4 regions of the Marinovum sp. E3 genome follow, and region 1 is predicted to be linked to each of the others. Evidence: riboswitches for the same ligand, from Rfam matches in the RefSeq annotation. Region 1 holds a riboswitch; each other region holds the start of a gene.
What was found. A riboswitch is a leader RNA that binds a small molecule or an ion and turns the genes downstream of it on or off. The one in region 1 is predicted to bind cobalamin.
Positions count from the first base shown of each region.

Region 2: linked by a shared signal. The riboswitch ahead of AC0J5K_RS11090 (energy-coupling factor ABC transporter permease) and the one ahead of AC0J5K_RS11820 (hypothetical protein) in region 1 are both predicted to bind cobalamin.
Region 3: linked by a shared signal. The riboswitch ahead of bluB (5,6-dimethylbenzimidazole synthase) and the one ahead of AC0J5K_RS11820 (hypothetical protein) in region 1 are both predicted to bind cobalamin.
Region 4: linked by a shared signal. The riboswitch ahead of AC0J5K_RS11025 (DUF1636 family protein) and the one ahead of AC0J5K_RS11820 (hypothetical protein) in region 1 are both predicted to bind cobalamin.

Region 1 covers NZ_CM146908.1:2,423,133-2,430,718, reverse strand. Annotated here, with positions in the region: gene AC0J5K_RS11825 (ATP-dependent helicase) at 1-2,309, shown strand, start outside; cobalamin riboswitch at 2,472-2,660, shown strand; gene AC0J5K_RS11820 (hypothetical protein) at 2,810-3,091, shown strand; gene AC0J5K_RS11815 (DUF1127 domain-containing protein) at 3,636-3,848, opposite strand; gene AC0J5K_RS11810 (Mrp/NBP35 family ATP-binding protein) at 4,085-5,137, shown strand; gene AC0J5K_RS11805 (ABC transporter ATP-binding protein) at 5,171-5,932, opposite strand; gene AC0J5K_RS11800 (FecCD family ABC transporter permease) at 5,929-6,912, opposite strand; gene AC0J5K_RS11795 (ABC transporter substrate-binding protein) at 6,909-7,586, opposite strand, start outside.
Region 2 covers NZ_CM146908.1:2,262,587-2,270,172, forward strand. Annotated here, with positions in the region: gene cobM (precorrin-4 C(11)-methyltransferase) at 1-745, shown strand, start outside; gene AC0J5K_RS11080 (cobyrinate a,c-diamide synthase) at 738-2,054, shown strand; gene cobA (uroporphyrinogen-III C-methyltransferase) at 2,051-2,785, shown strand; cobalamin riboswitch at 2,819-3,000, shown strand; gene AC0J5K_RS11090 (energy-coupling factor ABC transporter permease) at 3,058-3,735, shown strand; gene cobF (precorrin-6A synthase (deacetylating)) at 3,805-4,548, shown strand; gene AC0J5K_RS11100 (dioxygenase family protein) at 4,582-5,451, opposite strand; gene AC0J5K_RS11105 (TRAP transporter large permease) at 5,463-6,770, opposite strand; gene AC0J5K_RS11110 (TRAP transporter small permease subunit) at 6,767-7,279, opposite strand; gene AC0J5K_RS11115 (C4-dicarboxylate TRAP transporter substrate-binding protein) at 7,311-7,586, opposite strand, start outside.
Region 3 covers NZ_CM146908.1:2,239,071-2,246,656, forward strand. Annotated here, with positions in the region: gene AC0J5K_RS10950 (TRAP transporter large permease) at 1-861, opposite strand, end outside; gene AC0J5K_RS10955 (TRAP transporter small permease) at 872-1,387, opposite strand; gene AC0J5K_RS10960 (TRAP transporter substrate-binding protein) at 1,490-2,635, opposite strand; gene AC0J5K_RS10965 (hypothetical protein) at 2,658-2,840, opposite strand; gene AC0J5K_RS10970 (LacI family DNA-binding transcriptional regulator) at 2,995-4,056, shown strand; cobalamin riboswitch at 4,096-4,277, shown strand; gene bluB (5,6-dimethylbenzimidazole synthase) at 4,324-5,007, shown strand; gene cobS (adenosylcobinamide-GDP ribazoletransferase) at 5,013-5,759, opposite strand; gene cobT (nicotinate-nucleotide--dimethylbenzimidazole phosphoribosyltransferase) at 5,756-6,772, opposite strand; gene cobU (bifunctional adenosylcobinamide kinase/adenosylcobinamide-phosphate guanylyltransferase) at 6,756-7,292, opposite strand; gene AC0J5K_RS10995 (histidine phosphatase family protein) at 7,315-7,586, shown strand, end outside.
Region 4 covers NZ_CM146908.1:2,250,516-2,258,101, reverse strand. Annotated here, with positions in the region: gene AC0J5K_RS11045 (precorrin-8X methylmutase) at 1-34, opposite strand, end outside; gene AC0J5K_RS11040 (cobalamin biosynthesis protein CobG) at 35-1,168, opposite strand; gene cobN (cobaltochelatase subunit CobN) at 1,165-4,473, opposite strand; gene cobW (cobalamin biosynthesis protein CobW) at 4,481-5,539, opposite strand; gene AC0J5K_RS11025 (DUF1636 family protein) at 5,543-5,956, opposite strand; cobalamin riboswitch at 6,047-6,272, opposite strand; gene cobO (cob(I)yrinic acid a,c-diamide adenosyltransferase) at 6,309-6,920, shown strand; gene AC0J5K_RS11015 (cobyric acid synthase) at 6,937-7,586, shown strand, end outside.

The DNA.
Region 1 (7,586 bases):
CCTCCTCCCTCTCGCAGCGCGCCATGGCGGCGCGTCCCGCGCCCTATCTCGACGGGTTGAACCCGGCCCAGCGCGAGGCCGTGGAGGCGCTGGACGGCCCGGTGCTGATGCTGGCCGGCGCCGGCACCGGCAAGACCAAGGCACTGACCACGCGGATCGCGCATCTGCTGAACACCGGCAAGGCGCGGCCGAACGAAATCCTTTCGGTGACCTTCACCAACAAGGCCGCGCGCGAGATGAAGCTCCGCGTCGGCAAGCTTTTGGGCCAGGTGGTCGAGGGCATGCCCTGGATGGGCACCTTCCACGCCATCGGCGTCAAGCTGCTGCGCCGACACGCCGAGCTGGTGGGGTTGAAATCGAATTTCACCATCCTCGACACCGACGACCAGATCCGCCTGCTGAAACAGCTGCTTTCGGCGGCACAGATCGATGACAAGCGCTGGCCCGCCCGGCAACTCAGCCACATCATCGACAATTGGAAGAACCGGGCCTGGACGCCCGACAAGGTGCCCGCCGCCGAGGCCGGAGCCTTCAACAATCGCGGGGTTGAACTTTATGCCCAGTATCAGGCCCGGCTGAAAGAGCTGAACGCCTGCGATTTCGGCGATCTGCTGCTGCATTGCGTGACGATCTTCCAGACGCAGGAGGACGTGCTGGCCCAGTATCAACGCTGGTTCCGCTATATCCTGGTGGACGAATACCAGGACACCAATGTTGCCCAGTATCTCTGGCTGCGGCTCCTGGCGGGCGGTCACAAGAACATCTGCTGCGTCGGCGACGACGATCAGTCGATCTACGGCTGGCGCGGCGCCGAGGTGGGCAATATCCTGCGCTTCGAAAAGGATTTTCCCGGCGCCAAGGTGGTCCGGCTGGAGCAGAACTACCGCTCCACCCCGCATATCCTGGCCGCCGCCGGCGGGGTGATCGCCGGCAACACGGGGCGTCTGGGCAAGGAACTCTGGACCGATGCGCCCGACGGCGAAAAGGTAAGGCTGATCGGCCATTGGGACGGCGAGGAGGAAGCCCGCTGGATCGGCGACGAGATCGAAGCGATGCAGGGTGGCACCCGCGGCATGCGGGGATTTTCGCTGGATTACATGGCGATTCTGGTGCGCGCCTCGCACCAGATGCGCGCCTTCGAGGATCGCTTTCTGACCATCGGCCTGCCGTACCGGGTGATCGGCGGACCCCGGTTCTATGAGCGGATGGAGATCCGCGATGCCATGGCCTATTTCCGCGTCGTGGTCAGCCCCGAGGATGATCTGGCCTTCGAGCGCATCGTCAACACGCCCAAGCGCGGACTTGGCGACAAGGCGCAGCAGACCATCCAGCGTCTGGCGCGCGACACTGGCGTGCCGCTGGTCGAGGGCGCGCGGCTGGCGGTGGAGAGCGGGGCGATCAAGGGCAAGGGCGGCAATGAACTGGCCCGGCTGCTCGACGGGCTTGCGCGCTGGGGCCGGATGACCGGCGAGAAGGACGTCAGCCACGTCGAGCTTGCCCAGATCATCCTCGACGAAAGCGGCTACACCACCCATTGGCAGAACGACAAGACGCCCGAGGCGCCGGGCCGGTTGGAAAACCTCAAGGAGCTGGTCAAGGCGCTGGAGGAGTTCGAGAACCTGCAAGGCTTTCTCGAACACGTCAGCCTGATCATGGACAACGAGAGCGAAGAGGCCGGCGCCAAGGTGTCGATCATGACGCTGCATGCCGCAAAGGGGCTGGAGTTTCCCGCGGTCTTCCTGCCAGGTTGGGAGGATGGGCTGTTTCCCTCGCAGCGCAGCATGGACGAGAGCGGCCTCAAGGGCCTGGAGGAGGAGCGACGGCTGGCCTATGTGGGGATCACCCGCGCCGAGGAGGTCTGCACCATCAGCTTTGCCGCCAACCGGCGGGTCTTTGGCCAGTGGCAGTCGCAGCTGCCGTCGCGCTTTGTCGATGAGCTGCCGGAGGCGCATGTCGATGTGCTCACTCCGCCGGGGCTCTATGGCGGCGGCATGGCCGGGCAGAGCTTTGGCTCGGGCATGGAAAGCCGGGTGGCCGAGGCAAATGTCTACAATTCGCCCGGCTGGAAACGGCTTCAGGAGCGGCAGAGCCAGCGCCCGATGGCGCAGCCCAAAGAGAGCCGCAACACGGTGATCGACGCGACGGCGATCTCGAGCTTCACCATGGGCGAGCGGGTGTTCCACCAGAAGTTCGGCTATGGCGCGGTGGTGGGCATCGAGGGCGACAAGATCGAGATCGATTTCGAGAAGGCCGGCGTCAAGAAGGTGGTCGCACGCTTCATCAACGCCGCCGATGACGTGCCGTTCTGAGCCCGGACTTCGCCGACAATGATCCCGTCCCGGGACGCGCCGCGGGAGCTCTGGCCGGCGGATGCCGCGCCTGCCAAGAGGCCCCGGGTCAGGCCCGGGGCCCTGGCGTGACGGAGAATGGCGCCTCCACCGACTTTACGCTGTCTTGCGGCTCCGAATCCCCGTAGTCTGATCCGGCAAGGTGCCTGCGGTTCTGCCGCGGGAGAATTGGGAAGCCGGTGAAAGACCGGCGCTGCCCCCGCAACGGTATGGCCGGGGGATGTGGTCAGTACCACTGGGCGTCACGCCCGGGAAGGGGCCGCATCCGCAATCCCGCCGAGCCCGGAAACCAGCCTTCGCAGTGACGTCAAACCGCGGGTGGCGGGCAGGGCGCGGGGTCGGGCGCATTGCCTTGCCGCCGTTTCCTCTCTGCCTGCCCGTTCTGCATCAAGGCCACGGGGCGTGGCGGAAAGGATCGAGATGACCAGACCTCTCACCGCAGCAAACGGGAGGGCCGCAGCATGATGCTGGCCCGTATTCTTGCCGATCTGCGCCATGCCGAGACGGGGACCGCGCCCGAGGCCGCGGCGCGCGCCGGTTTTGTCCGCTGGGTGCTGTCGCTGCCACCCGGGGTGCCGGTTTCGGCCGCGGCGGCGGCCGCGGCCGTGCGGGTCCGGCCGCAGGCCGGGCAGGGTCGGGCGGTGGCGCTGTTTCTGAAGTGTCTGGACGAGGCTTGTGTCACGGCGAATATCGCGCCGGAGCGGCGCGGTGGCGCCCGGGCGCGGCGACGGGGGCGCGCGTGACTTCGGACCCCGGAAAGGAACCCCGAAAATAAGAACGGCGGCACGGGAGGTGTGCCGCCGTCTTATTTTGACCGACGCTCCTGAATGCGAGGAGACGAAGCGTCAGTGCCGGTCGGACCTCAGGCCATTTGGGAGGAGGAGCCTTCGGTCCGGGTATTCCCGACCGCAAAGGGAGGAGAGCGGCGGGAAATTCTATGTCTTTGCCGGCGTCACGCATCCGGCGTGGCGGCGGGCCGGAGCCCTGAAACTGCTATGCCCCCGGGGGGAAGAACGGCGGCACGGGAGGTGTGCCGCCGTCTTTTCAACACCAGCGCTCCTGAATGGGAGGAGACGAAGCGCCGGCTGGAGCGGACCGCGGGCCTATTGGGAGGAGGGGCCTTTGGTCCTGGTATTCCCGACCGCTATTGGGAGGAGGGCGGCAGGGAATTCTGTCTGGGCCGCTTGCCGGCCCGGTGTAAAAGGCGGCGACATCAGGGAGGAGGAGAGATGTCGCCGCTGAGACACAGAAGACTCAGGGAGGAGGAGAGAGCCTTCTGATCCGGTATCAGTTATAGGCTGCGTGATAGGCCACGCGGCGGATTTCGCTGCGGCTCAGGCCGAGATCGGCGAGCTCGCGGTTCGACAGGCCTTGCAACTCGTTCATGGTTTCCCGATACACGCGGTACTGTGCATAACGTGCGGTGAGGGACTTGAGCGCAGCCTGGAAGCGTTTGTTCAGTCCGGCCTGAACGGGGGTGTTCGTGGTGATGTCTGCCATGGCGTTTCGCCTTTGTTGTCGTCAGTGTCTGTTCGTTTCGTTGACATCAATGTAGTCGAATGCTGCGTGCGCACAATCCCAAGTGCGATCAATGCTGCTATGCAGCAATTGCATGTGTAAGCGCTTAGACGCGAGTAGACCTTAAGACTAAAGTCGTAATTTACTCGCATAGGTTGAATATCGCGGTTTTGTGAGGTGATACGCGGCACCGCGACCCAGATTGGGGCAGGAAAATCATGGAAGAGATCATCCGAAAAGAGCTGGCAAGGTTCGAGATTCCCGGTGGCGGAGACCTGATTTCGCGCGATTTGATTCGAGCGCTGAATATCGAGGACGGTGTGGTGCGCTATGTGATCGAGGCGCCCTCGCCCGAGATGGCCCGCCAGATGGAGCCGCTGCGCGCCGCGACCGAACGGGCCGTGGCTTCGATCTCCGGCGTGCGCGAGGTGCATGCGGTGCTGACCGCGCATGAGGCCAAGACCCCGCCGAGCCTCAAGGTCGGCGGCCATCCCAAGCCCCAGGCCGGCCCAATGAAACCCGCGGGCGTCAAGCGCATCATCGCCATCGCCTCGGGCAAGGGCGGGGTGGGCAAATCCACCGTTTCGTCGAATCTCGCCGTGGCGCTGGCCCGCGCCGGCAAGAAGGTGGGCCTGCTCGACGCCGATATCTACGGCCCGTCACAGCCGCGCATGATGGGCGTGTCGCAACGCCCCGCCAGCCCCGACGGCAAGATCATCGAACCGTTGGTGGCGCATGGCGTGACCATGATGTCGATCGGGTTGATGCTCGATCCGGCCAAGGCGGTGGTCTGGCGCGGTCCGATGCTGATGGGGGCGTTGCAGCAGATGCTGGGGCAGGTGGCCTGGGGCGAGCTTGACGTGCTGCTTGTCGATCTGCCGCCGGGCACCGGTGACGTGCAGCTGACGCTGTGCCAACGCTCCGAGCTGTCGGGGGCCATCGTCGTCTCGACGCCGCAGGACGTGGCGCTGCTGGATGCGCGCAAGGCGGTGGACATGTTCCATACCCTGAAGACCCCGATCCTGGGAATGATCGAGAACATGTCGCTGTTCCATTGCCCGAGTTGCGGCTTCGAGGCGCATATCTTTGGCCATGGCGGCGCGGCGCAGGAGGCCAGCGACATGGGCGTGCCGCTTCTGGCGCAGCTGGCGATCGATCTCGACACGCGGCTGGCCGGTGACAGCGGAACGCCGGTGGCGGCGGGAACCGGGCCGATGGCCGAGGCCTATGCGCAGCTGGCCCAAGGCATGATTCGCGGCGGGCTGGTCTGAAGGGCGCGTGCCGATAGGAGAGGCCGGCAACCTCTAGCGGAGGCTTTCCAGCGGCTGAAAGATCGGTCCATCGGCGCTGCGGCTGTAAAAGGCGCGCAGGGCAAAGACCTCTTCCAGCCGCTCCGGCGTCAGCACCGCGCCGGGGGCGCCGTCGGCCACGGCGCGGCCCCGGTCCAGCATGACGAGCCGGGTGCAATGCCGCGCGGCGAGGCCGAGATCGTGCAGCGAGACCACGACGGCCTTGCCTTCGGCGGCAATCCGGCCAAAGACCTCCATCGTGGTGATCTGTGCTGCCGGGTCGAGCCCGGCAATGGGTTCGTCCGCCATCAGCAGCGGTGTTTCCTGGGCCAGCGCGCGGGCGATCAGCACGCGGGCCTGTTCGCCGCCCGAAAGGTGATTGGCGGGGCGATGGCGGAAGCTCTCGAGCTTCATCCGCCGGATTGCCCGGTCCACCGCCGCCCGGTCTTCGGGGCGCAGCCGGCCGCCGCGCGGCAACCAGGGGGTGCGGCCCAATGCGATCACCGCCTCGACATCGATGCCCCAGGCGATCTCGCGGCTCTGCGGCATCCAGGCGGCCTGGCGGGCACGGGCGTGCGCCGGCAGATCGGCGATATTGCTTTGGCCCTGATGCGCCAGAAGGCCCAGCGCGGCACGCAGCAGCGAGGTCTTGCCAGCGCCGTTGGGGCCGATCAGGCCGACACATTCGCCCGGGCCGACCCGCAACGAGACATGATCGACCACCGGGCGGCTGCCGCGATGCACCGAGAGGTCTTGCAGAGCCAGAAGGGCGGTCATGCGAACTCCTTCCGGGTCTTGTAGATCAGGTGCAGGAACAGCGGCGCGCCGATCAGCGCCATGACGACACCAAGCTTGAGATCGCGGTCGGGCAGGATCAGCCGCACCGCGATATCCGCCGCCAGTACCAGCACGGCGCCTCCGAGCGCCGAGGCAAACAACAGCCGCGACGGCCGCGCGCCGACCAGCGGGCGGAGGATATGCGGCACCACCAGCCCGACAAAGCCGATGGCGCCCGCCACCGCCGTGGCGGCGCCGACGACGCTGGCGGTGGCGATCACCAGCGTCAGGCGCAGCCGGGTCAGGCGGATGCCCAGCGCCTGGGCGGCGTCTTCGCCAAGGGTCAAGGCATCGAGACCGCGGCCCAGCGTCGCCAGCATGAGCCAGCCCAGCACCGAAAGCGGCAGCGCCAGCCAGACATGGGTCATCGACCTGTCAGCCAGCGAGCCCATCATCCAGAAGACGATTTCCGAGGTGGCAAAGGGGTTGGGCGAGAGGTTCAGCACCAGCGACAGAAGCGCCCCGGCCAACGCCGAGATGGCGATCCCGGCCAGGATCAAAGTCAAGGAGGCGCCGCGCGGCCCGGCCAGCGTCAGGAGAAGCAGCACGCCGAGCAGCGCGGTGCCGAGCGCAGTCAGCGGCAGCGCGAGGGTGAAGGCGGCGGCCAGCCCGGTCTGGAGCGCGATCACCGCGCCGAGCGCGGCCGAGGCGGAGACGCCAATCAGCCCCGGTTCGGCCAGCGGGTTGCGCAGATAGCCCTGCATCGCCGCCCCGGCCATGCCCAGCGAGGCGCCGACGATCACCGCCAGAAGCGCGCGCGGCAGGCGAATCTCGCGCATCACCAGCGTCATCGGCGTGCCGTCATCGAGGATCAGCGCCGAGAGACTGTCCAAGACGCCGACCGGCGCCGGCCCGATCAGCAGCGAGGCCAGGAAGAGCGCGGCGACACCCAGCGTCAGAAGTGGCATCAGCCGGCTCATCGCGTGGCCTCCAGCGCCCGGCGCAGCGGCGCGAGCCCTTCGATGGCGCGCAGCACATGCGGCGTGCCGCAGACCCAGTCGGCATCGGTCACCGCCGCGCCCTGCGCGCCCCGGCGCAGGGCCTCGATGACCGGGTGATCCATGATCCGCTCGGCGCGGCTGGTGCCGGGATAGGGCTGGCCGGTGATGATCGCCTCGGGGGCCGCCAGCGCGAGGATTTCCAGCGGCAGCTTGCCGCCGGTCTCGTAACCGGCGGTGATGGCGATATTCTCGAAGCCGGCGGCGGTCAGGATCTCATGCGCCAGCGACGCGCGGCCCGAGGTGAAACCATTGGCATGATAAAGCGCCGCGCGAGGGCGTCGTGTCACCTCGGCTTGCAGGGCAGCGAGGCGGCTGTCGAAATCGGCCACCATGTCGCGCGCGGCCGCCTGACGGCCCAGCGCTTCGCCCATCTCGAGCACCGCGCGCCGCACGCCCTCCATGGAGGTGACGATGTCGAAGGTGGCGACCGGAATGCCGAGATTTTCCAGCGCCTCGACCGAGGCCCGTGCGGTATACCGCCCGGCCAGAACCAGGTCGGGTTGCATGAGATAGATTTCTTCGGCGCGGCCATGGTTGATGACATAGTCCTGCGCCGCATCGGCCATCGAGGAGGCGCGCCGGTCGAGCGCCAC
Region 2 (7,586 bases), 160 kb from region 1:
CATCGCCGCCTGCCCGGTCTGCCTCTATGCCGGCTCGCTGGTGCCCGAGGCGATCCTGCAACATTGCCCGCCGGGCGCGCGCATCGTGAACACCGCGCCGCTCGACCTCGACCGGATCATCGACGAGATCCGCGATGCCCATGCCGCCGGTCAGGATGTGGCGCGGCTGCATTCCGGCGACCTCTCGGTCTGGTCGGCGATGGGCGAACAGATGCGCCGGCTCAAGGCGCTGGACATCCCGGTCTCGGTCACCCCCGGAGTGCCAGCTTTTGCCGCCGCCGCCGCCGCGCTTGGCGCCGAGCTGACGTTGCCCGGGCTGGCGCAATCGGTGGTATTGACCCGCACCCCCGGCCGTGCCTCCTCGATGCCCCAAGGCGAGAGCCTGACCAATTTCGCTGCCACAGGCGCGACGCTGGCCCTTCACCTCTCGATCCAGAAAATCGCCCGGGTCGTCGCCGATCTCACCCCCGCCTATGGCGCGGATTGCCCGGTGGCGGTGGTCTACCGCGCGAGCTGGCCGGACCAGAAGATCCTGCGCGGCACCCTGGCCGACATCGAGGCGCAACTTGACGGCGGCATCACCCGCACCGCGCTGATCCTCGTCGGCCCGGCGCTGGCCGGCGAAGGCTTTGACGAAAGCTGCCTCTATGCCGTCGACTACGACCGGCGCTACCGGCCGCAGAGCGCCGACAGCCCCTGGACCGACTGGACCCCCGACGCCGAGGGAGCCGCGACACATGGCTGATGTTCCCGGCCTGCTGATCTCGGCGCCCTCCTCGGGCACCGGCAAGACTACCGTCATGCTGGGGCTGTTGCGGGCGCTGGCCGAGGACGGCTTGCAGGTGCAGCCGTTCAAATCCGGCCCCGACTACATCGATCCGGCCTTTCACCGCCCCGCCAGCGGCCGCCACAGCTTCAACCTGGACGGCTGGGCGATGGGCGCCGGTCTGTGGCAGGCGATTGCTTCGCAGGCCGCAGGCGCCGATATCTGCGTCGCCGAGGGCTCGATGGGGCTCTACGACGGCGTCGCCACCCGCGGCCAGCAAGGCTTCGGCTCCAGCGCCGAGACGGCGCTGGCGATGGGCTGGCCGGTGGTGCTGGTGCTCGACGTCAGCGGTCAGGCGCAGAGCGCCGCCGCCACGGCGCTGGGCTTTCGGACCTACAGGCCCGAGCTGCCCTTTGCCGGGGTGATCCTCAACCGGGTCGCCTCGCCCCGGCACGAACGGCTGGCACGGCTGGGGATGGAGCAGGCCGGTCTGCCGGTGCTGGGCGTGCTGCCCCGGCGCGGCGACCTTGCCTTGCCGGAGAGGCACCTGGGACTGATCCAGGCGGTCGAACATCCCGACCTCGAGGCCGCCATCGCCACCTATGCCGCCTTCCTGCGCGACCATGTCGACCTGGCCGCGCTGCGCGCCGCCGCGCGCGGCCTGCCGGTGCCGGGCGCCGCCGCCCTGCCGCCACCGCCGGCCCAGCGCATCGCCATTGCCCGGGATGCGGCGTTTTCCTTCACTTATCCGCATCTGCTTCAGGGCTGGCACGACGCCGGGGCCGAGATCCTGCCGTTCTCGCCTTTGGCCGACGAACCGCCCGATCCGCAGGCCGATGTGGTCTGGTTGCCCGGCGGCTATCCCGAGCTGCACGCCGGCCGGCTCGCCGCCGCCGAAAACTTCCGCGCCGGGCTGCGCCGCCACGCCGAGCGCCGGCCGGTGCATGGCGAATGCGGCGGATACATGGCGCTGGGCGCGGCGCTGATCGACAAACAGGGCACAGCCCACCGGATGGCCGGGCTGCTGGGGCTGGTCACCAGCTACGAGACGCGCAAGTTCCACCTGGGTTATCGCCGCGCGACGCTGAAGGCGCCGATGCCGGGCCATGCCGCCGGCACCGCGCTGCGCGGCCACGAATTCCACTATTCCACCATCCTCGAGCAGCCCGACGCACCGCTGGCGGCGGTCACCGATGCCGACGGCACGCCGGTGCCGGAAACCGGATCCCTGCGCGGCCGGGTCTCGGGCAGCTTCTTTCACCTCATCTCGGCCGAGGAGACGGCATGACGCAGGACACCCACCAGGGCATCGTCAGCTTCGTCAGCTCCGGCCCCGGCGATCCCGAGCTGCTGACCGTCAAGGCGGTGGATCGGCTGGGACGCGCCGATGCGGTGTTGTATGACGATCTGTCCTCCGGCCCGATCCTCGAGCTGGCCCGCGACGGCGCCGATCTTGTCGGCGTCGGCAAACGCGCCGGGCGGCCCTCGCCGCGACAGGATCACGTCAGCCGGCTGCTGGTGGATTACGCCCGCACCGGCCAACGCGTGGTACGGCTGAAATCCGGCGACAGCGGTATCTTCGGCCGGCTCGAAGAGGAGATCACGGCGCTCAAGGCAGCCGGGCTCGGCTATGAGATCATCCCCGGCGTGCCTTCGGCCTGTGCCGCCGCCGCCGCCGCCGGCATACCGCTGACCCGCCGGCTCACCGCGCGGCGGGTGCAATTCGCCACCGGCCATGACATCAGCGGGACCCTGCCGGAAGACGCCAACCTTGCCGCCCTGGCCGATCCCACGGCGGTGACCGCGATCTTCATGGGCAAACGCACCTTTCCCGGCCTCGCCGCCAAGCTCATCGCCCAGGGCCTGCCGCCCGACACCCCGGCGCTGCTCGCGGAATCGGTCAGCCGCCCCGACCAGAAACTGACCCGGCACAGCGTCGCCAGCCTCGCCGAGGCGCTGGCCCGCGAAACCGGCGACAAGGCCGGGCTCATCTTTTTCGGTCCACTGGCAGAGGAGTAAGGCAGACAGATCACAGACGCCGGGGACAGCCCCGGACCACAAGGAAAGCATGGTGCGCCGCGCGAGTGGCCACAGGGAACCGGGTGCAACTCCCGGACTGCCCCCGCAACTGTAAGCGGAGAGTGCCGAGGAACGTCCCACTGGCCGCGAGGCCGGGAAGGGCCGAGGCGCGATGACCCGCAAGTCAGGAGACCTGCCATGTGCCCCCTTTTCCACGCCCGCACGGGCAATTTCCGCTGCCGGAGGGGCAGCATCACGAGAAAGGAACTGACATGCATATCGAACCCGGCGTCGTTGACGGCGCCAAGATGACCTTCGCCTACACCACCGCCGCAGGGGCGGCGACCTATACCGCCAAGCAGACCGTGGACGATCTGTCGCGCACCAACTCCGGCGCCTTTGCCTTGCGGACTCTGCTTGCCACCATCGGCGCTCTGCTGTTTTTCGAAGTGCTTCCGAATTTCCCGGTCGGCATCTCGGAAGTGCATTTCATCCTCGGCTCGACTCTCTTCCTGTTGCTCGGCACGGCGCCGGCGGCGCTGGGCCTGGCGATCGGGCTGCTGATCCAGGGGCTGTTCTTTGCCCCCACCGACATGCCGATGTATTTCGTCAATGTCACCACGCTGCTGGTGCCGCTCTTTGCCGCCTCGGCGCTGGCGCGCCGGATCATCCCGCGTGACACCGCCTATGTCGATCTGGCCTACAAGGACATGCTCAAGCTCTCGGCCGTCTACCAGGGCGGTGTGGTGACCTGGGTCGCCTTCTGGGCGTTCTATGGCCAGGGCGTCACCGCCGCGACCTTCCAGTCGGTCTGGACCTTCGGCGCCGCCTACATGCTGGTGCTGCTGATCGAGCCGCTGGCCGACCTGGCCGCGCTGGCCGGGGCCAAGGCGCTGCGCGACACCGGCGTCGCGCGCCTGCTTGCACCGCGGCTCTACCGCTCGGCGTAACGCCGCACGGCCGCTGAACCGGTCCGGGGCGCGCACGCGCCCCGGACTTCTGCGTGAAAGGACATTCCGATGATCAAGGACCTCTGGCTGATCGGCATCGGCACCGGCAGCCCCGCCCATGTGACGCTGGAAGGCATGCAGGCGCTGCGCGAGGCCGCGATCATCCTGCTGCCGCTCAAGGGCGATGACAAACAGGATCTGGCGGCGCTGCGCTACGCCATCCTCGAGGCGGCGGGCAGCGACGCCGAGATTCGCACCTTCACCTATCCCGAGCGCGACCCGGCGCTGCCCTATGGCGCACGCGTCAGCGCCTGGCATGACGAGATCGCCCGCCGCTGGATCGCGGCGCTCGGCCCCGAGACGCCGCCGGGCCCGGTGGCCCTGATGGTCTGGGGCGATCCGGCGCTTTATGACAGCACGCTCAGGATCGCGCGGCGGCTGACGCCCTGCCCGCGCCTGCGCGTTGTGCCGGGCATCACCGCCGTGCAGGCGCTCACCGCCGCGCATGCGATCCCGCTCAACACCGTCGATGGCCCGATCCGGGTTACCACCGGGCGACAGCTCCGCTCCCATGGCTTCCCGCAGGACGAAGAAACCCTGGTGGTGATGCTCGATGGCGCTTGCAGCTTCCGCGACCTCGATCCCGCCGGTCTGCATATCTGGTGGGGCGCCTACCTCGGCAGCGAGGCGCAGCTGTTGCGCGCCGGGCCGCTGGCCGACACCGCCGCCGATATCACCGCCACCCGGGCCGAGGCCCGCGCCCGCCATGGCTGGATCATGGACACCTATCTGCTGCGTCGGTCCCCTGCCTGAGACCGTCCCGCCGCGGCCGGCGCCGGCCCGGCCTCAGGCCGCGACCAATGTGAGATCGAAGGTCACCTTCAGGTAATCGCCGGGCACCCTGCCGGACAGGTCGAAGCCCGTCGCCGGGAAACTGCCCGCCGGCATAGGCTGATAGCGCATCACCAGATCCGCGCGCACGCCGAACACCGTATCCTGATCGAGATAGGGGTCGTCCTCGGGAAAGACCTCGGTCACCAGCGGGCGGAAGCCCTCGGCCTCGGCAATGAAATGCAGGTGCGAGGGCCGCCAGGGATGGCGGCCGCAGGCGCGCAGGATGTCGCCCACCGGCCCATCCGAAGGCACGGTATATTCCACCGGCTTGACCGTGGTGAAGGCGTACCGCCCGTCGGCCCCCACCGTCTGAAGCCCATGGAAATCATAGGTATCCTGTTCCGGGTCCTGGCTGGAATAAAGCCCGTTCGGCGCGGTCTGCCAGATGTCGAGCCGGGCGCCGGGGATCGGATTGCCCTCGGGGTCTTTCACCACGCCTTCGACCAGCAGCACCGGCGCCTCGGTCTCGCCCCGCAGATCTCCGCCCACCGGCAGCGGTGGCGAGCCGGAGATATGGAACGGCCCCAGCACCGACGACGAGGTGCCCTCGGCCGTCGAATGCAGCATGTCGACCAGCGACGACAGGCCCAGCACATCCGAAAGCAGCACGAACTCATGCCGCTCGGCATCCGAAATCTCGCCGGCGCGCTCGAGAAAGGCGATCCCGGTCTGCCATTCCGCGTGGGTCAGGTTCACCTCCTTGGCAAAGGCATGCAGGTGGCGGACAAGGCTGGTCATCACTTCGCGCAGGCGGGGGTCGGTCTCTTCGCCCATGTAGCTGATGAAGGCGTCGGTGATGTTTTCCTGGGTGACATTGCGCATAGGGCAAACCTCTAATTCAGAATGGCAAGGCTGAGGGCGGGAAAGCGGATCAGCAGCACCAGCACCACCAGCATGACAAAGGCGAAGGGCAGCGCCCCGAGAAACACGTCCTTGAGCGAGATCCGCGCATCGTCGAGCGTGGCCTTGATGACAAAGCAGCTCAGCCCCAGCGGCGGCGTCAGCAGCCCGATCTCGGCCGCCACCACCGCGACAATGCCGAACCAGACCAGGCTGAGCCCCAGCGCCTCGATCAGCGGCAGGAACAGCGGCACCACGATCAGGATGATCGAGGCGGTGTCGAGGATGGTGCCGAGAAACAGCATCAGCACCACCAGCAGCACCATGATCCAGAAGAACGAGAACTCGTTGGCGGCCAGGATGGTCTGCAATTCGTTGGGCAGCCCGGCCAGCCCGAGCATCCGGGCATACATCGAGGCGGCGGTGATCAGGAATAGGATCGCGGCGGTGATATGGCCGGTCTCGATCACGGTTTCCCAGAAGCTGCGCCAGGTGATCCGGCGGCGCAGCGCCGCGATGACGATACCGAGGGCAGAACCCGCCGCGCCGGCTTCGACCGGGGTGGTCCAGCCGGTGTAGATGCCGCCCAGCACGACGAGGATCAGACCGGCGACCGGCCCCAATTTCACCGCGATCTCGGACCAGGGCATCAGGGTCGCGGCTTCGACCTCGCGGCCACCGACAAAGCCCGGCGTCAGCCGCGCCATCAGCCAGATCGCCGCGACATATGCCGCTGCCAGCATCAGACCGGGCACCACGCCGGCCAGGAACATCTCGCCCACCGATTGCTCGGCCACGAAGGAATAGATGATCAGCATGGCCGAGGGCGGAATGATCATGCCCAGCACCGAAGAGCCCGCAACAACCCCCACGGCGAATCGCGGGTTGTAGTCGAAATTCAGCATCTCGGGCACCGACATCTTGGAAAACACCGAGGCGCTGGCGATCGACGAGCCGGTGACAGCGGCAAACACCGCATTGGCCCCCACCGTCGCCATGCCGATGCCGCCGGTGATGCGGCGAAAGCCCTGGTTCATCACCGCATAGATATCGGCCCCCAGCCCCGCCTTGGAGACGATCAGCCCCATGAAGGTAAAGAGCGGAATCGTGGCAAAGGTGTATTCCATCGCGCTGTCGCCGATGGCGATCTTGAGCAGCGCGAAGGACAGGTCGATGTTGTCGCGCATGATCCAGATGGCAAGAAAGCTCACCATTCCCAGCGCAATCGGGATATAGACCCCGAGATAGATCAGCACGATGATCGCGACGATCGAGAAAAGGCCAATTTCGACCGGCGTCATGATCCGCTTTCCAGTTCCGGTTGGTCATCGATCAGCGGGCGGGCGACATGCAGCAGGAAATGCACGACACAGAGCCCCGCGCTGAGCAGGATGACAAGCTTGACCGGCCACCAGGGCGCGGTGAACACCCCGGGCACGCCGAAATAATCCTGCGAGGCCCACATTTCCAGGAACTCGGGCCACATGGCATAGACCACCAGCGCCATGAAGATGGCGCTGCTCAGGTCGATGGCACGGCTGAGCAGCCGGCCCTTGCGTGGCGCGCGCACCGCGAGCAGCCCCAGAAAGCCGTCGGATCGGGTCAGCCGGCCGACGCGGATGACGTCGGGCAGTTGCAGAAAGACGATGAGGACCATGGAGAATTGCACCACTTCCACCGCTCCGAGAAAGGGGCGATTGAACAATCCGCGGGCGATGATGTCATAATTCACCACCGCGACAAGCAGGACGACGACGAGGGTGCCGGCGGCATTGGCGGCCATCGCAATGCCGTCGGCAAGTCGTTTCACAGCGCTGCGCACCAGCTTTGCCTGACCGGGCTCAGTTGGTGGCCGCGTCGGCGGCCCAATCGCGCACCGGGGTAAAGCCCGCGTCTTTCAGCTTGGCCATATAAGCCTGAAGCATCTCGGTGCCGGGCTGGCCGGAATCGTCCAGCCCCTTGGCCCATTCCGCCGCGATATTCGGCATCGCGTCGGCCCAGGCCGCGCGCTGGTCCTCCCCCAGTTCCGTGATCGTGCCGCCGGCGGCGACATAGGCGTTGCGGCTTTCCTCGGCGCGGTCCATGGCGATGCCCGCGACGTGATCGCGGTAGAGCAC
Region 3 (7,586 bases), 180 kb from region 1:
CGAGCTGACCAGCATCGAGGGGAAATCGGACAGTCTCAGGGTGCCGAGGATGAAGCCCATGATGATGGTCACCACCACCGCGGTGGCGCCGGCTTCGGTCGGGGTCATCCGCCCCGAGAAGATGCCGAAGAAGATGATGCCGGGCACGATGAAGGCATACCAGCCGGATTTCAGCGCCTTGCCGAGGTTCGTCAGGTATTCGCCCGCCGAGACGTTGCCGCCGCCCTCCCAGCCGTAAAGCCGGTTCATGATGATATTGGTGGCGAGGATCGACACCAGGATCGCCAGGCCGGGGATCACGGCGGCCAGGAACAGCGTCGAGGCGGAAATCCCCAGCACCAGGCCGATGATGATATAGGCGATCGACGGCGGGATCAGGATGCCGGTGCAGGCCCCGGCGGCGACCAGCGCACAGGCATAGGGCCGCGGATAGCCGCTCTCGACCAGTCGGTTGATCGTCATCCGGCCGACGGCGGCGGCGCCGGCGGCGTCGGAGCCGGAGATCGCCGCGAACATGCCGCAGACCAGCACCGTGGCCGAGCCGAAACCGCCCTTGGCGAACTGTGTCAGCGCCTCGGCCACGTCGAGAAACTTGCGCGAGAGCCCGGTCCGCACCAGCACGTCGCCGGTCAGGATAAAGAGCGGCACGGCGGTCAGCGCGAAATGGTCGATTCCGTGGAACAGGCTCTCGCCCACCAGGCTCAGTGGCAGCGCGCCCGACAAGAGCAGCATCGCGATGGCCGAGGCGCCGATCGCCGCCCAGACCGGTACTGCCAGCGCCACCAGAAGCACGAAGAGGATCACAGGGCCGTAGAAATCCCAGCCGAGTTCGACGGTCTGATCGAGTTGGTTCCAAAGCATGGCCGTCTCCTCAGTCGAAAAGCTTGTCGCCTTCGTACACGGGGCGCCCGTGACGAAGATCGGTGAAGTCCCGGATGAAGGACTGAACGAGGCGCAGGATCACCAGGGCAAAGCCCAAGGGCACCGCTGAGAGGAACCAGACCTGACTGACCCGCAGACCGTGGGTGACCGAGCCGAACTTGGCCGAGACCAGCACCGTCTCGAACGACCAGTAAAAGGCGATCAGCGCCACGCCGAACATCACGGCATCGCCGAACAGGTAGAGCGCCGCCTTCACCCGCGGGCCGACATATTGCATCAGCACGTCGATGCGGATGTGACCGCGCTGGCGCACCGCCGCGGCGGCACCGATCCAGGCCAGGTAGATAAAGGAATAGCGGACGATCTCTTCGCCCCAGATCGAGGAATAGGACAGCACTTCGCGCCGCAGAACCTCGATGAACATGGTCACGACGAGCATCGTGTAGAAAACCAGAAGCAGCCAGCGTTCGGCGTTCTGATCGAGTTTCCGCAAGGCATTCGACATAAAAGTCTCCTGTGGTCGCGCGACGCGTCAGGCGCCGCCGACCGCTCCAGTTTGCAGTCAATCGAAGCGATGGGGCGGCCCGGGCCGCCCCTGTCAGAAGCCTCAGGCGTCGTGCACGTAGTAGCGGCCCATGGTGCCGGCCGCTTCTTCGAGCCGGTTGAAGGTCTCCATCGAACCGGCAAGCTCGACCTTGAAATCGTCCCATTCCGAGCGCTGGTAGCCGCCGGCGTCCTGCCATTCGGCAAGCTGGTCGTCGGTCAGCGTGTGGAACTCGACGCCCGATTTGGTCAGCTCGTACATCGCGTGGGCGCGCGCCGCCGGCACTTTGGCCAGGTTTTGCTGCGCGGTCATTTCGCCGGCGAATTCAATGCCTTCCTGCACGTCGGCGGGCAGCGCGTTGAACCATTCGAGGTTGACCGAATAGACCTGACTGTCAGGCACCGCCTGGGTAAAGGTGACATGGCTCAGGATGTCCTTGAAGCCAAAGACAAACAGCGCGCCGACCGAGGGGTCGAGCGCATCGGCCACGCCCTGCTTGATCGCCGAAGGCGTCTCGCCCCAGGCCACCGGCGTCGGATTCGCGCCGACCATGCCGTAATATTGTTGCAGCATCTTCGAGCCCGGCACGCGGAATTTCACGCCTTTCAGATCGGCGGGCGTGATCACCTTGTTGCCGCCCTTGCGCACCGCCACGACCCGGGGATCGATCACCACGTAGAACAGCGGCTTGAAGCCGGCGGCCTCGATGCCGGGATGCACCTCGCCTTTCCAGGCGTCGGAATTGACCAGGTTGGTGAACCGCTGGTTCGAGCCGCAGAAATACGGCATGTTGATCAGATCGACGGCGCTGGCGAAGGGCGCGAAATTCGACAGCGAATGCTGCGCGCACTGGATCGTCCCGGTCTGCACCGCCTGCACCAGCGCGCCGCCGGCGCCAAGCTGGCCGCCGGGGGCAAGCTTGACGTAGACCTTGCCGTTGGTGGCGTTCTGGATGTTTTCCTTCAGGTCGAGCTGCATGATCGGATAGCTGCGCGACGCGCCCAGCACATAGGCGGTGGCCAGCGTCATCACGTGATCGGCCGCGGCCATGCGCTCTTTTTCCTCCCGGGCGGTCTGGGCCGCCGCCTCGCTCGACCAGAGCATGCCACCGGCACCGGCCACCAGCGCCGCGGTAAAGCTGCCGGAGCCGGCAAGTTTCAGAAAATTGCGGCGCCCCATCGCGGCGCGTTCAAGATTGTCACGATCCATGTTTTCCTCCCAAAATGGTTCGTTAGCTGCGGTCGGACTTCTCCGCCGCCTCTCGCCGAAGAATCGCGAGAACAAAGGTCACCGAGGCCGCAAACAGCAGCAGCATCTCCCCCACGTCCCCCAGAAACTGTGCGCCTCCCAAAGCGCCGACGAGCACGTTCGCGACAAAGACTGCAAACAGAGTGATTGCTGAGATCAGAAACACGGGCAGGTCCTTTCCACGACTCGGGCAAGATAAATGTAAGCGCTTACAGTCGCTCAATGCAAGCGCTTACATGACAAGCCGCGTGTTTTCCTGTTATATGCTTGTCAGCGATGGTTTTTTTATAGTGCCGCAAAGGCCGGAATCGGGAAAACGGATGGTTAAAGTGCCGAATCGACGTCAGGACAGCCGCCAGGGGAGCGACACGCCGAAACTCGAGGATGTCGCCGCCCGCGCCGGCGTTTCGACGGCAACGGTCTCGCGCTGCCTGAACAATCCGGCGGTGGTATCGGACGCCACCCGCAAGAAGGTGCTCGATGCGGTGCGCGCCATGGGCTACGCGCCGAATTTCGGGGCCCAGGCCCTGGCCGCCCGGCGCACCAACACCTTTGGCGCCATCGTCCCGACGATGGAAAACGCCATTTTCGCCCGCGGACTTCAGGCCTTTCAGGAGGCATTGCGGCAACAGGGCATCACCCTTCTGGTGGCCTCTTCCTCCTACAGCCCCGAGCTCGAGGAACAGCAGATTCACAGCCTTGTCGCGCGCGGCGCCGATGCGCTGCTCCTGATCGGCCATGACCGGCCGCCAAAATGCTACAGCTTCCTGCAAAAGCGCCAGGTGCCCTATGTGATCGCCTGGGTCTACGACGGCGACGAAGGGCGGGTTTCGATCGGCTTCGACAATCGCAAGGCGATGAAATCCCTGGCCGACGCGGTTCTCGACCGGGGCCACCGCAGGCTGGCGCTGATCACCGCCGACCGCCGCAACAACGACCGCGCCCGGCAGCGGTCGCAGGGGCTGGTGGATGCGATGACGGCGCGCGGATTGGACCCGGAGACCCTGGCCGTCGTCGAGACGGCCTATTCCATCGCCAATGGTGCACAGGCGCTGGAGCAGCTCATGCACACCACCCCGCGCCCCACGGCCGTGATGTGCGGCAACGACGTGCTGGCGGCCGGCGCCCTGACCCAGGCCCGCAAGATGGGGCTCGACGTGCCCGGCGATCTGTCGATCACCGGCTTCGACGACATCGAGATCGCCGAGATCGTGACCCCGGCGCTGACCACCGTGCATGTGCCCCATCGCAACATGGGCAAGGGCGCGGCCAGTCTTCTGTTTGCGATGCGCGCCGGCGAAGACCCCGGCCCCAGCGTCGAGCTCGAGGCGACGGTTATCCTGCGCGACTCGCTGGGGCCGGCGCCCGACCGGGCCCCCTGACCTGCCGCACTCTCGGCGCTTGTCTCTGCGACCGGTCGATCTATAGTCGCGCCACCAGGTGCCCCGAGAGGGGAGAATCGGGAAGCCGGTGCAAGACCGGCGCGGGCCCGCCGCTGTGAGGGGGACCTGTCGGACATTTTGCCACCGGGCCCTGCGGCCCGGGAAGGCGTCCGCCGGGGAGGAACCCAAGCCAGAAGACCGGCCTGGTGACACCAGGTTCCGTGGCTGGACACCACGGGCCGCTGTCAGCCATGCGGAGGCCATACCATGCTGCACCCCCCCGCGCCCGCTCCGGCGCGCGTCTTCTCTTCTGCCGAACGCCGTGCGCTCTATGACGTCATCGCCGCGCGCCGCGATGTGCGCGACGAATTCCTGCCCGATCCGATCGCCCCGGACCGGCTGCGGCGGATACTCGAGGCCGGTCATGCCGCGCCGTCGGTCGGGCACATGCAACCCTGGAACTTCATCCTGATCCGCGACCCGGCGCAGAAACACCGCATCGCCAGCGCCTTTGCCGCCGCCAATGACGAGGCGGCGGAAATGTTTCCCGAAGAGCGGCAATCGACCTACCGGTCGCTGAAGCTCGAGGGCATCCGCAAGGCGCCGCTCAACATCGCGGTGACCTGCGACCGCACCCGGGGCGGCAAGGTGGTGCTCGGGCGCACCCACAATCGCGACATGGACCTCTATTCGACGGTCTGCGCGGTGCAGAACATGTGGCTTGCCGCCCGTGCCGAGGGCATCGGCATGGGCTGGGTCAGCATCTTTCGGCCCGACGATCTGCGCGCCATTCTCGGGCTGCCGGATCACGTCGAGATCGTCGCCTACCTCTGCCTCGGCCATGTCTCCGAGCTCTTCGACCGGCCCGAGCTGGCGGCGCGCGGCTGGCGGCAGACCCTGCCGCTCGACAGTCTGATCATGACCGACCGCTGGGAGCCGGCCGGCGCATGAGCGGCTCAGCCCGGCCAGAAGGTGGCCAGAACCGCCCAGCAGAACGCCTCGGCCAGAAGCTGCGTCGCGCCCAGAACGTCGCCGGTGATCCCGCCCAGCTTGCGCCGGGCCAGAACGCCGATGCCGGCGGCGATCACCGCGCAGGTCGCGACCAGCGCCGCCCCCTGCCAGCCCAGCGCCAGACCGGCCAGCAGCACCGCGGCGGCGGCGCTCAGCCGCGCCCGGCCGGAGCGCCCGGCCGCCATCCGGCCCAGGCCGTCGGAACGCGCGGCGGGCAGGGTCTCCTGCAAGCCGATCATGGCCACCCGGCTGAGCGCGCCGATGGCGAGGAACGGCGCCAGCCCGGCCGCCGCCCCGAGCGAAGCCAGCGCCGCCAGCCAGAGCGCGACGATCAGGATCAGCGCCAGGACACCGTAGCTGCCGACCCGGCTGTCGCGCATGATCTCGAGCGCATGGGCGCGGTCGCGCCCGCCGCCGATGCCGTCGGCGAAATCCGCCAGCCCGTCGAAATGCAGCGCGCCGGTGGCCAGCGCCAGCGCCGCCAGGGCGAGCACCGCCGCCACCGGGGCCGGAGCGCCCGACGCCAATGCGCCGGCATGCACCGCCCAGCCGATCAGCCCCAGCGCCAAACCGACCAGCGGAAAGGCCCAGCGCGCGTCGGCAAGGTTCGGCGCGGCGCCCTCGATCCGGCCGGCCGGCAGGCGCGAGAGCAGCATCAGCGCGACCCGGAACTCGCGCAGGGCAGCGTTCATCCGCCCGCGACCCCGGCCTCGGCAAAGGTCGCCATGCCGTTGTGGCATTCCAGCGCCGCGCGCAGCACGCTCAGCGCCACCGCCGCGCCGGAGCCCTCGCCCAACGCCATGTCGAGCGCCAGGATCGGCGCCTTGCCCATCGCCTCGAGCAGGCGGGCATGGCCCGGCTCGCGGCTGACATGGCCGACCAGACAATGGTCGAGCAGGCGCGGATCGGCGGCAAAGAGCGGCGCCGTGGCCGCGGTACAGATGAAGCCGTCGAGGATCACCGGAATGCGCCGCGCCCGCGCCGCCAGCACCGCGCCGCAGATCGCCGCCTGTTCGCGCCCGCCCAGCGCCGCCAGAAGGCCCAGCCCGCGCGCCGCCGCATGCCGGGCGCAAGCCGCCGCCACCGCGCGCTCCTTGCGCAGCAATCCGGCCTCGTCCGAGCCGGTGCCGCGCCCGATCCAGTCGCCCGCCGCTCCGCCAAAGGCGGCGCAGGCCAGCGCCGCCGCGACGGTGGAATTGCCGATGCCCATTTCGCCCAGCAGCACGATCTGTGCATCCTCGGCCACCGCCTCCGCACCGCGACGCATCTCGGCCAGGGTCTCGGCCTCGGTCATCGCCTCGGCCTGGGTGATGTCGCCGGTCGGCCGGTCGAGATCGCAGGCAATCACCGAAAGCTCGGCGCCGGCCACCCGGCAGAGCTGGTTGATCGCCGCGCCGCCGGCGGCGAAATTGGCGACCATCTGCGCCGTGACCTCCTGCGGAAAGGGGTTCACCCCCTGGGCGCAGACCCCGTGGTTGCCGGCAAAGACCAGCGCCTGCGCCCGGTCGATCGCCGGCCGCTCGACCCGCTGCCAGCCGGCCATGAAGATCGCCAGCTCCTCGAGCCGGCCCAGCGCGCCCGGCGGCTTGGTCAGGCTCATCTGCCGCGCGGTCGCGGCCTGTGCCGCTGCCGCATCCGCCACCGGCAGCGTCGCGGCCAGACCGGACAGCTCCGCGAAAGACGTGATGTCAGAAAGTATGCTCATTCGGTTTCACCCTCGTTGGATAGCCCGCCACCGCAAGCCAGACCTCGTCGCAGGCCTCGGCCATGGCCTGATTCATCCAGCCGGCGGCATCCCGAAACCGGCGCGCCAGGGCGTTTTCCGGCACGATGCCCATCCCGACCTCATTGGTGACAAAGATCACCGGCGCCTCCTGCCGGGCCGTCTCGGCCGCCAGCGCCCGCACTTCGGCGCGCCAGTCGGCCTCGGCCAGCAGCAGGTTCGTCATCCACAGCGTCAGGCAATCCACCAGCCGCGGCGGCCCGCCGGCGCTGTCGCTGCCGCGCAGCGCCGCGCAAAGATCGCGCGGGGCATGCAGGTTGTGCCAGTCTGCGCCGCGCCGGGCCTGATGCCGGGCGATCCGCTCGGCCATCTCGGTATCGCCGGGCCAGATTTCGGCGGTGGCGATATAGACGGCGCGGCCACAGGGCGCGAGCGCCTTGCGTTCCGCAAGGGTGGATTTGCCAGAGCGCGCGCCGCCGGTGATGAGGATCGACTTGTACATTTCCGCATGGAAAAACACCAAAATGAATGAATGTGAAGAACAAACCCGCCAGGCAGCCGCGAAACCCGGCGTCGCGGCAGAGCTGATCCTGCTGCGCCATGCCCCGGTGGCCACGCCCGGCCGGCTCTGCGGCCGCAGCGATCCTTCGGCGGCTCTGGTGGCGGCAGACATCGCCCGGCTGCGCGCCGCCCTGCCCCTGCCCGGCCGGGTGATGACCAGCCCCGCCCGACGCTGCCGGCAGACCGCCGCCGCGCTCTGGCCGGCGCAGGCCGCGCAGCCCGACGCGCGGCTCTG
Region 4 (7,586 bases), 170 kb from region 1:
TGGCGGCGCCATCCTTTTCGTAATCGTAGGGCATTCAGGTCATTCCGATCAGGTCAATGAGGTGCGGAGGGGCAAGGCCGCGCCGCGCAGGCGGGTCGGCCGCCGTGCCGTTGCGGACAAGGTCGAAGCCGCCATCGCGCCCCACGAGGGTGATATCGGCGGCGCGCGGATTGGCGCAGCCCTTGGCGCAGCCCGAGACATGCAGGCGGCCACGGGTGCGCGGCGCGAGCTGTCGCGCCAGAGCGCGGGTGTCGACGGTGGCGCGCGGGCAGAGCGGCGCACCGGGGCAGGCGTCCACCTCGAGCAGCCGCGCCCCCGGCGTGGTGACAAAGCCCGGCGCGGCGATGGCGCGGGCGTGGCGCAGGCGGATCAGCCGGCCCAGCATCGGCCGCAGCGCCACTGCGCCGCTCCTCCGCATCACCGCCTCCAGCGCCGCGGCCTCCAGGCTGCCGAAAGGCGCGCCGAGGATCATATCCGCGGCTTCGGGGCCGGGCACCGGCGGCGCGGATTGCGCCCGTGGCGCGGCTTCCTGCCAGCACTGCGGCAGGGGCTGGCGGCGCAGATGCCGTGCCATCCGGCCGGCCGTGCGGCCGCCGGTCTCGACAAACCATTGCGCCAGCGCGGCCATCGCGGCCATGGCGCCATCTTCGGCAATCCTCCGGCCCCGCGCCGCGCCATCGGCACGCAGGATCAGCCCGCCGTCGGTGGCCAGCTCGAACCGGAAATCGCCGGAGCCGGCGCCCAGCACCGCCCGGGCCCCGGTGTCGAGCACGACGCCCATCTTCTCGGGCAGGGGGGGCAGGCCGGGCAGGGTGGCCAGCAGCCCGTCATAAAGCCTGTCGGTCAGGTCGCCTGCCGCGCGGTCGGGGGCGACGAGGATGTTGCGGCGGCTTTCCTGCGCCGGGTCGCTGTCGATCAGGCCGTGGCCGTCAAGCGCCTGCAAGAGCTTCGGGTGATCCTCGGATGAGACGCCGCGGATTTGCAGGTTGCCGCGCGAGGTCAGCTCGATCAGCCCCGAGCCATAGCGCCGCGACAGATCGCAGAGCGCCAGCACCTGAACCGCCGAGACCTCGCCGCGAAACGGCCGCAGCCGCACCACCAAGCCGTCGCCCGAGCGCATCGGACGATGGGCGCCGGGGCACCAGCCCTTGACCAGCGGCGCGCTCATGTCGCGGCCGCCATTTCGGCCAGCACGGAATTGCGCTGCGACCGCCAGAGTCCGGCCTGCCAGAGCGCGCGGAACCGATCCTGCATCGCGGCATGGGCGCCGGGGTTGGCGGCGCGCAGAAAGGCCTCGGTCTCGGGGTCGCCCAGCGTCGCGGCATGATAGAGATCGAAGAGATGCGGCGCCACCGCCCCGGCGAGATGGGCAAAGGCGGCCATATGTTCGAGCGTCGCGGCAATCTCGGCGGCGCCGCGAAAGCCGTGCCGTCGCATCCCGGCGATCCAGCGCGGATTGGCGGCGCGGGCCTGCACCACGCGGGCGATTTCCTCGGGCAGGGCGCGGGCACGGGGCCGGTCGGGGCGGGTGCTGTCAAGGTGATAGAGCCGGGCGTTGCCGCCGGTCACCCCCTGCGCGGCGGCAAAGCCGGCCTCATGCGCGGCGTAATCGGCCGCCAGCAGAAGATCGGTCTCGGGCAGGTCCTGAAGGTGCACGAAGCTGTCGGCCCCGGCCACCCGGTCGCGGAGGCCGCTGCTGTCGTGCCGTGCGCTGTCGCCGTCCAGCGCCCAGCTTGAAGCCCGGAGCCAGGCCTCGCCGGCGGCGGCGCGGGCGGGCGCGCCGGAGCTGTCGGGCAGATCGCCCAGCCCCAGCCCGAAGCTGCCCGGCGCCGGGCCGTAGACCCGCGCGCCGACCTCGCGGCCGGCATAGGGGTTCCAGTCGGGCGCCTCGTCGCGCGCCGCCAAGGCCCGCACGGCGCGGGAAAACAGCGCCGACAGCGCCGGAAAGACATCGCGGAACAGGCCCGAGACCCGCAGGGTGACGTCAATGCGCGGCCGGTCGAGCTCGGCGATCGGCAGCACCTCGATGCCGGAGACCCGTTCCGACCCGGCGTCCCAGACCGGCCGCACACCCAGCAGGTGCAGTGCCATGGCAAATTCCTCCCCCGCCGTGCGCATGGTGGCCGAGCCCCAGAGATCGACGATCAGCCCGCGTGGCCAGTCGCCCTCGTCCTGAAGATGCCGGCGCACCAGTTCTTCGGCCAGTGTCACGCCCTGGGCAAAGGCCGATCGGGTCGGCACGGCACGCGGATCGGTGGTAAAGAGGTTGCGGCCGGTGGGCAGCACGTCGGCGCGGCCGCGATAGGGCGAACCCGAGGGCCCGCCCGCGATCCGCTGGCCGGCAAGCGCGGCCGGCAGCGCCGCCCGTTCCTGCGCCACGGCATCGGCGATGGAGGGATCGGTGCTGTCGGCGCGGCCCCAGACATGCAGCCCCTCGCCGAACTGGCTTTCCTTGATGTCACAGACAAAGCGGTCGATGCGGGTGATCGCCTCGGCGGTGGAGCTGGCGCGATCGAGGCCCAGGTCGTCCTCGACGCCGCGCGCCTGCGCCTCGGCGCGGATATCGGCCTGAAGCCGGTCGCGGCGGCGTGGATCGAGCCCGTCGGCATTGGAGAACTCGTCCAGCAGCGCCTCGAGATGGGCCAGCCGGTCGGGCGTGTCGCTGTCGGCCAGAGGCGGTGGCAGATGGCCTAGCGTCACCGCGCCGATCCGCCGCTTGGCCTGCGCCGCCTCGCCGGGATCGTTGACGATGAAGGGATAGATCACCGGCAAGGCGCCGGTCAGCGCCTCGGGCCAGCAGGTCTCGGACAAGGCAACGGATTTCCCGGGCAGCCATTCCAGCGTGCCATGGGCGCCAATGTGGATCAGCGCATCGGCACGGTTCTGAAGCATCAGGTAAAAGGCGACATAGCCGTGGCGGGGCACCCGCGAGAGATCGTGGTAGTCGTCGTCGCGCGCCCGCGTCTCGCCGCGCTCGGGCTGCAAGGCGACCAGCGCGCCGCCGAGGTCGACGGCGGCAAAGTGAAAGGCGCCGTCACGGCAGAGCGCATCCGTCTCCGGCGGCCCCCAGCTCTCGGCAAGCTGGTCGCGCAACGGCTCGGGCAGGCGGGCGAGGGCATCGTGATAGGCCGCAAGCGGCAGTTTGATCGCGTCGCTCTGCAACCGCGAGGTGAGATCGCCGGCCTCGGCGATATCGTGGCCCGCCGCGCGCAGATCGGACAGGATCGCCTTGGCCGAGGCGGGCGCGTCGAGCCCCACCGCATGGCCGAGGTTCCAGTGCTTGCCGGGATAGGTCGAGAGCACCAGCGCCAGCCGCCGTTCCGCCGGGGCGCGCCCGGCGAGACGCAGCCAGCCGCCGACCCGCGCGACCAGCGCGGCGATGCGCTCCGGCACCGGCCGGTGTTGCCGGCGGGCGAATTGCAGATCGGGGTCGCGCTCGGCCTCTGCCTTGAACGACACCACGCCGCCCATCAGCCGGCCATCGACTTCCGGCAGCACCACATGCATCGCCAGATCGGCTGGCGACAGCCCGCGTTCGGCGGCTTGCCAGGCGGCGTGCGTCGAGGTCGCGAGGGCCGCCTGAAACACCGGCACGCCGGCGGCGTCGAGCACCGAGGCCCCGGCCGCGCCACGGCCGGAAAAGGCGGTGAGATTGACAATGGCGTCGGGCGATTGCGCGCTGACCGCGGCACGCAGGTATTCGGTCAGTTCCGGCAGCTTGAGCGAGGGCGCGTAGAGCCCGATGACTTCGGCGCCCGCGGCCCGGAAGGCGGCAAACAGCGCCTCGACCGGCGCCATGTCGGCCGCCACCAGATAGGAGCGGTAGAACACCACGAGAAGCTTGCGGCCCGCCAGGGGCCCGTTCTGGACCGGTGTCGGGCGCGGCGGATCGGCATCGGGGGCCATCGCGCCGGTCTCGGGCGTCCAGAGCCCCATCGGCGGCAACGCCTTGGAGCCGGGGACCGGAGCGGCATAGAGCCCCGAGGCCAGCGCCAGCTGCGCCAGCGCCGCCTGTGCGGCCACCGCGCCGCCGGTGTCGCAGAGATGCGCCAGCCGCCGGAGCGTCGAGACCGGTAGGGTCGAGACCGCGTCGAGCCGGGCATCCTCGCGGCCGTCCGCCGGCAGCACGGCCAGCGCGATGCCGCGCGATTGCGCCAGCGCGGAAAGCTGGCGCAGACCGTATTCCCAATAGGGCACGCCGCCAATCAGTCGGACCAGGATGCCCTTGGCCCCGGCCAGCGTCTGTTCGACGTAGGTGTCGACCGACAGCGGATGCTGCAAGGCCGCGAGGCTGGCCAGCCGCAGCGTCGGCAGCGCCCCGGCCGGCCCGCCGCCGCGATGCCAGGCGGCGGCGAAAGCCCCGAGGTCGCTGTCGGAGAACGACAGCACGACGAGATCGGCCGGGTCTTGCCCCAGGTCGACCGGCGTGCCGGTATCCTCCAGCCCGTGGCTCTCGCGAAAGACGACGTGCACCGGCGGGTTACTCCGCGGGCTGCGGCGCGAGGTCGGTCAGCGCGGCGCGGATTTCCTCCGGGCGCAGGTCGTCATGTTCGGCGATCACCACCAACCGGCTCCGGCGGGCCTCGTCGGGGGCCCAGAGCCGGTCGAACTGGTGGCGCACCCGCGCGCCCACCGCCTGCACCAGCAGGCGCATCGGCTTGCCGGCAACCGAGGCATGGCCCTTGACCCGCAGGATGTTGTGGCTCTTGGCCAGGCGCTCGATCGCGGCAACCAGATCGGCGGCATCGGCCAGCTCGGGGAGGTCGACGACGATGCTTTCGAAATCCTCGTGATCGTGGTCATGCGGGGTGTCGTGGTGGCTGGGCCGTGCGTCGAGATCGCTCTCGGCGGCGGCGCCGAGGCCGAGGATGATGCGGGGATCGACCGCGCCTTCGGCGACCTCGACCACCGGCAGCACCCGCGGCGCCTCGGCGGCGATCAGGTCCCTGGCCCGGGCGACGCCCTCCGGCCCGGCAAGGTCGGGCTTGGTCAGCAGCACGATGTCGGCGCAGGCGATCTGGTCTTCGAAGACCTCCGACAGCGGCGTTTCGTGGTCGAGGCTGTCGTCGGCCAGCCGCTGCGCATCCACCGCCGCGACGTCGGGGGCAAAGCGGCCCGCCGCCACCGCCTCGGCATCGGCCAGGGCGATCACCCCGTCGACCGTGACGCGGGCGCGGATCGCCGGCCATTCGAAGGCCTTGAGCAGCGGCTTGGGCAGGGCGAGCCCCGAGGTCTCGATCAGGATGTGATCGGGGCGCGGGTCGAGCGCCATCAGCGCCTCGATGGTGGGGATGAAATCATCCGCCACGGTGCAGCAGATGCAGCCATTGGCCAGTTCGACGATGTTCTCGGCCGGGCAGTCGGGAATGGCGCAGTCCCGCAGGATCTCGCCATCGACGCCGACATCGCCGAATTCGTTGACCACCACCGCCAGCCGACGGCCGCCGGGGTTCTTCATCAGATGGGTGATCAGCGTCGTCTTGCCGGCGCCGAGAAAGCCGGTGACGATGGTGACGGGGAGTTTGGCGAGATCGCTCATGGGTCAGGCGTCCTTGGGTGTGGCAATGATCGGGGGAATGCGGGTCAGGCAGTTGCGCTTGAAATGCTCGGGCCGTTCGCGCCAGGGGATCACCCCGTCGGCGGCCGCGTGATACTGCGCCGCGCCGGCCAGCAGCATTTCGGCGCCGTCGGTCTCGTCGACGTTGGAAAAGACATAGGTCCATTTCCCGGCGCCGCCGCGCAGGGCGACGGTGCAGGCGTTGGAACAGTTTTGCAGGCATTCCACCGGTGTCACCCGCAGCCCTTCGGGCGCACCGGTGGCGGTGATCCGGTCAAAGAGCACCTGGCCGGGGCGGCGGTCATCCTCGGGCGCGGCGCCCTTGCGGCGGCAGGTCACGCAGACCAGCAGCTCGGTTGTGGTGGCGGTGGTGTCCTGCTCGTGCGCAGAGTCTTTCATTCTCGCGTGCCCCATCGGCTTGGCAGACAGGGGTATCGGCGGAATGGTGGCCGGCAACGGACACACTCCGACACCGGCACACCCCGTCCGGTCTCATCAGTCGGGCTGGCAGGTCTCCCGGCTCACGGAATTCTGGGCCCGGGGCCCGGCGGTCGCTCTGCCTTCCCGGCCTGTCAGGCCAGTGGCTTCGAGCGCCCTTTTCCGTTCACGGTCGCGGGGGCGGCTGCGTTTGGCCCGGGCGTCCCGTCACGGGGCACCAGGGTTACACATTCCCTTTTCACCTGTTTACACAGGCACCAGCGTCAGGGCACATGGGACGAATTCCGTATACGAGTCAAGTCCGGAGATGGGGATGATCGAAGAGAAAAACGCGCGCCACGCCGAGAAGATGAAGAAGATCAAGGCCGCGCGCGATCGCATGATGGCGACCAAGACCGACGAGAAGGGCCTGATCCTCGTGCATACCGGCACCGGCAAGGGCAAGTCGTCCTCGGGGTTCGGGATGATCCTGCGCTGTATCGCCCATGGCATGCCCTGCGCCGTGGTGCAGTTCATCAAGGGCAATTGGATCACCGGCGAAGCCGAAATGATCCGCAACCGCTTTGCCGAGGAATGCCGGTTCTTCGTTTCCGGAGAAGGCTTTACCTGGGAAACCCAGGACCGCGCCCGCGACATCGCCGCGGCGCAGGCCGGCTGGGAGATCGCCAAGAGCCAGATCCTCGACCCCGAGATCCGGTTCGTGCTGCTCGACGAGATCAACATCGCGCTGCGCAACGATTATCTCGATATCGACGACGTGGTTGCGTTCCTGCAAACCCGCAAGCCGGAGATGACCCATGTCTGCCTGACCGGGCGCAATGCCAAGCCCGAGCTGATCGAGGCGGCGGATCTGGTGACCGAGATGACGCTTGTCAAACATCCGTTCCGCGATGGCATCAAGGCCCAGAAGGGCGTGGAATTCTGAGCCGGGGGGCCGTCGCATGCCGGCGCTGATGATCCAGGGCACCGGCTCCAATGTCGGCAAGTCGATGCTGGTGGCCGGGCTCTGCCGCGCCGCCCGTCGGCGCGGGCTGAGCGTGGCGCCGTTCAAGTCGCAGAACATGTCGAACAATGCCGCCGTGACCCCCGAGGGCGGCGAGATCGGCCGGGCGCAGGCGCTTCAGGCGCTGGCCTGCGGCCTGGCGCCACATGTCGACATGAACCCGGTGCTGCTCAAGCCCGAGACCGATATCGGCGCCCAGGTGGTGGTGCAGGGCAAGCGTCTGACCACCGCGCGGGCGCGCGACTACGGCCAGATGAAACCACGGCTGATGGCGGCGGTGCTCGAGAGTTTCGAACGCCTGAAGGCGGCGCATGATCTGGTGATCGTCGAGGGCGCGGGCAGCCCGGCCGAGGTCAACCTGCGGCGCGGCGACATCGCCAACATGGGCTTTGCCGAGGCGGCGGAGGTGCCGGTGGTGCTCTGTGGCGACATCGACCGGGGCGGGGTGATCGCGCAGATCGTCGGCACCCAAGCGGTGCTGCCCGAGGGTGACCGCGCCCGCATCGCCGGGTTTCTGATCAACAAGTTCCGCGGCGATCCGACACTGTTCGATGACGGGTACCAGATGATCGAGGCGCAGACCGGCTG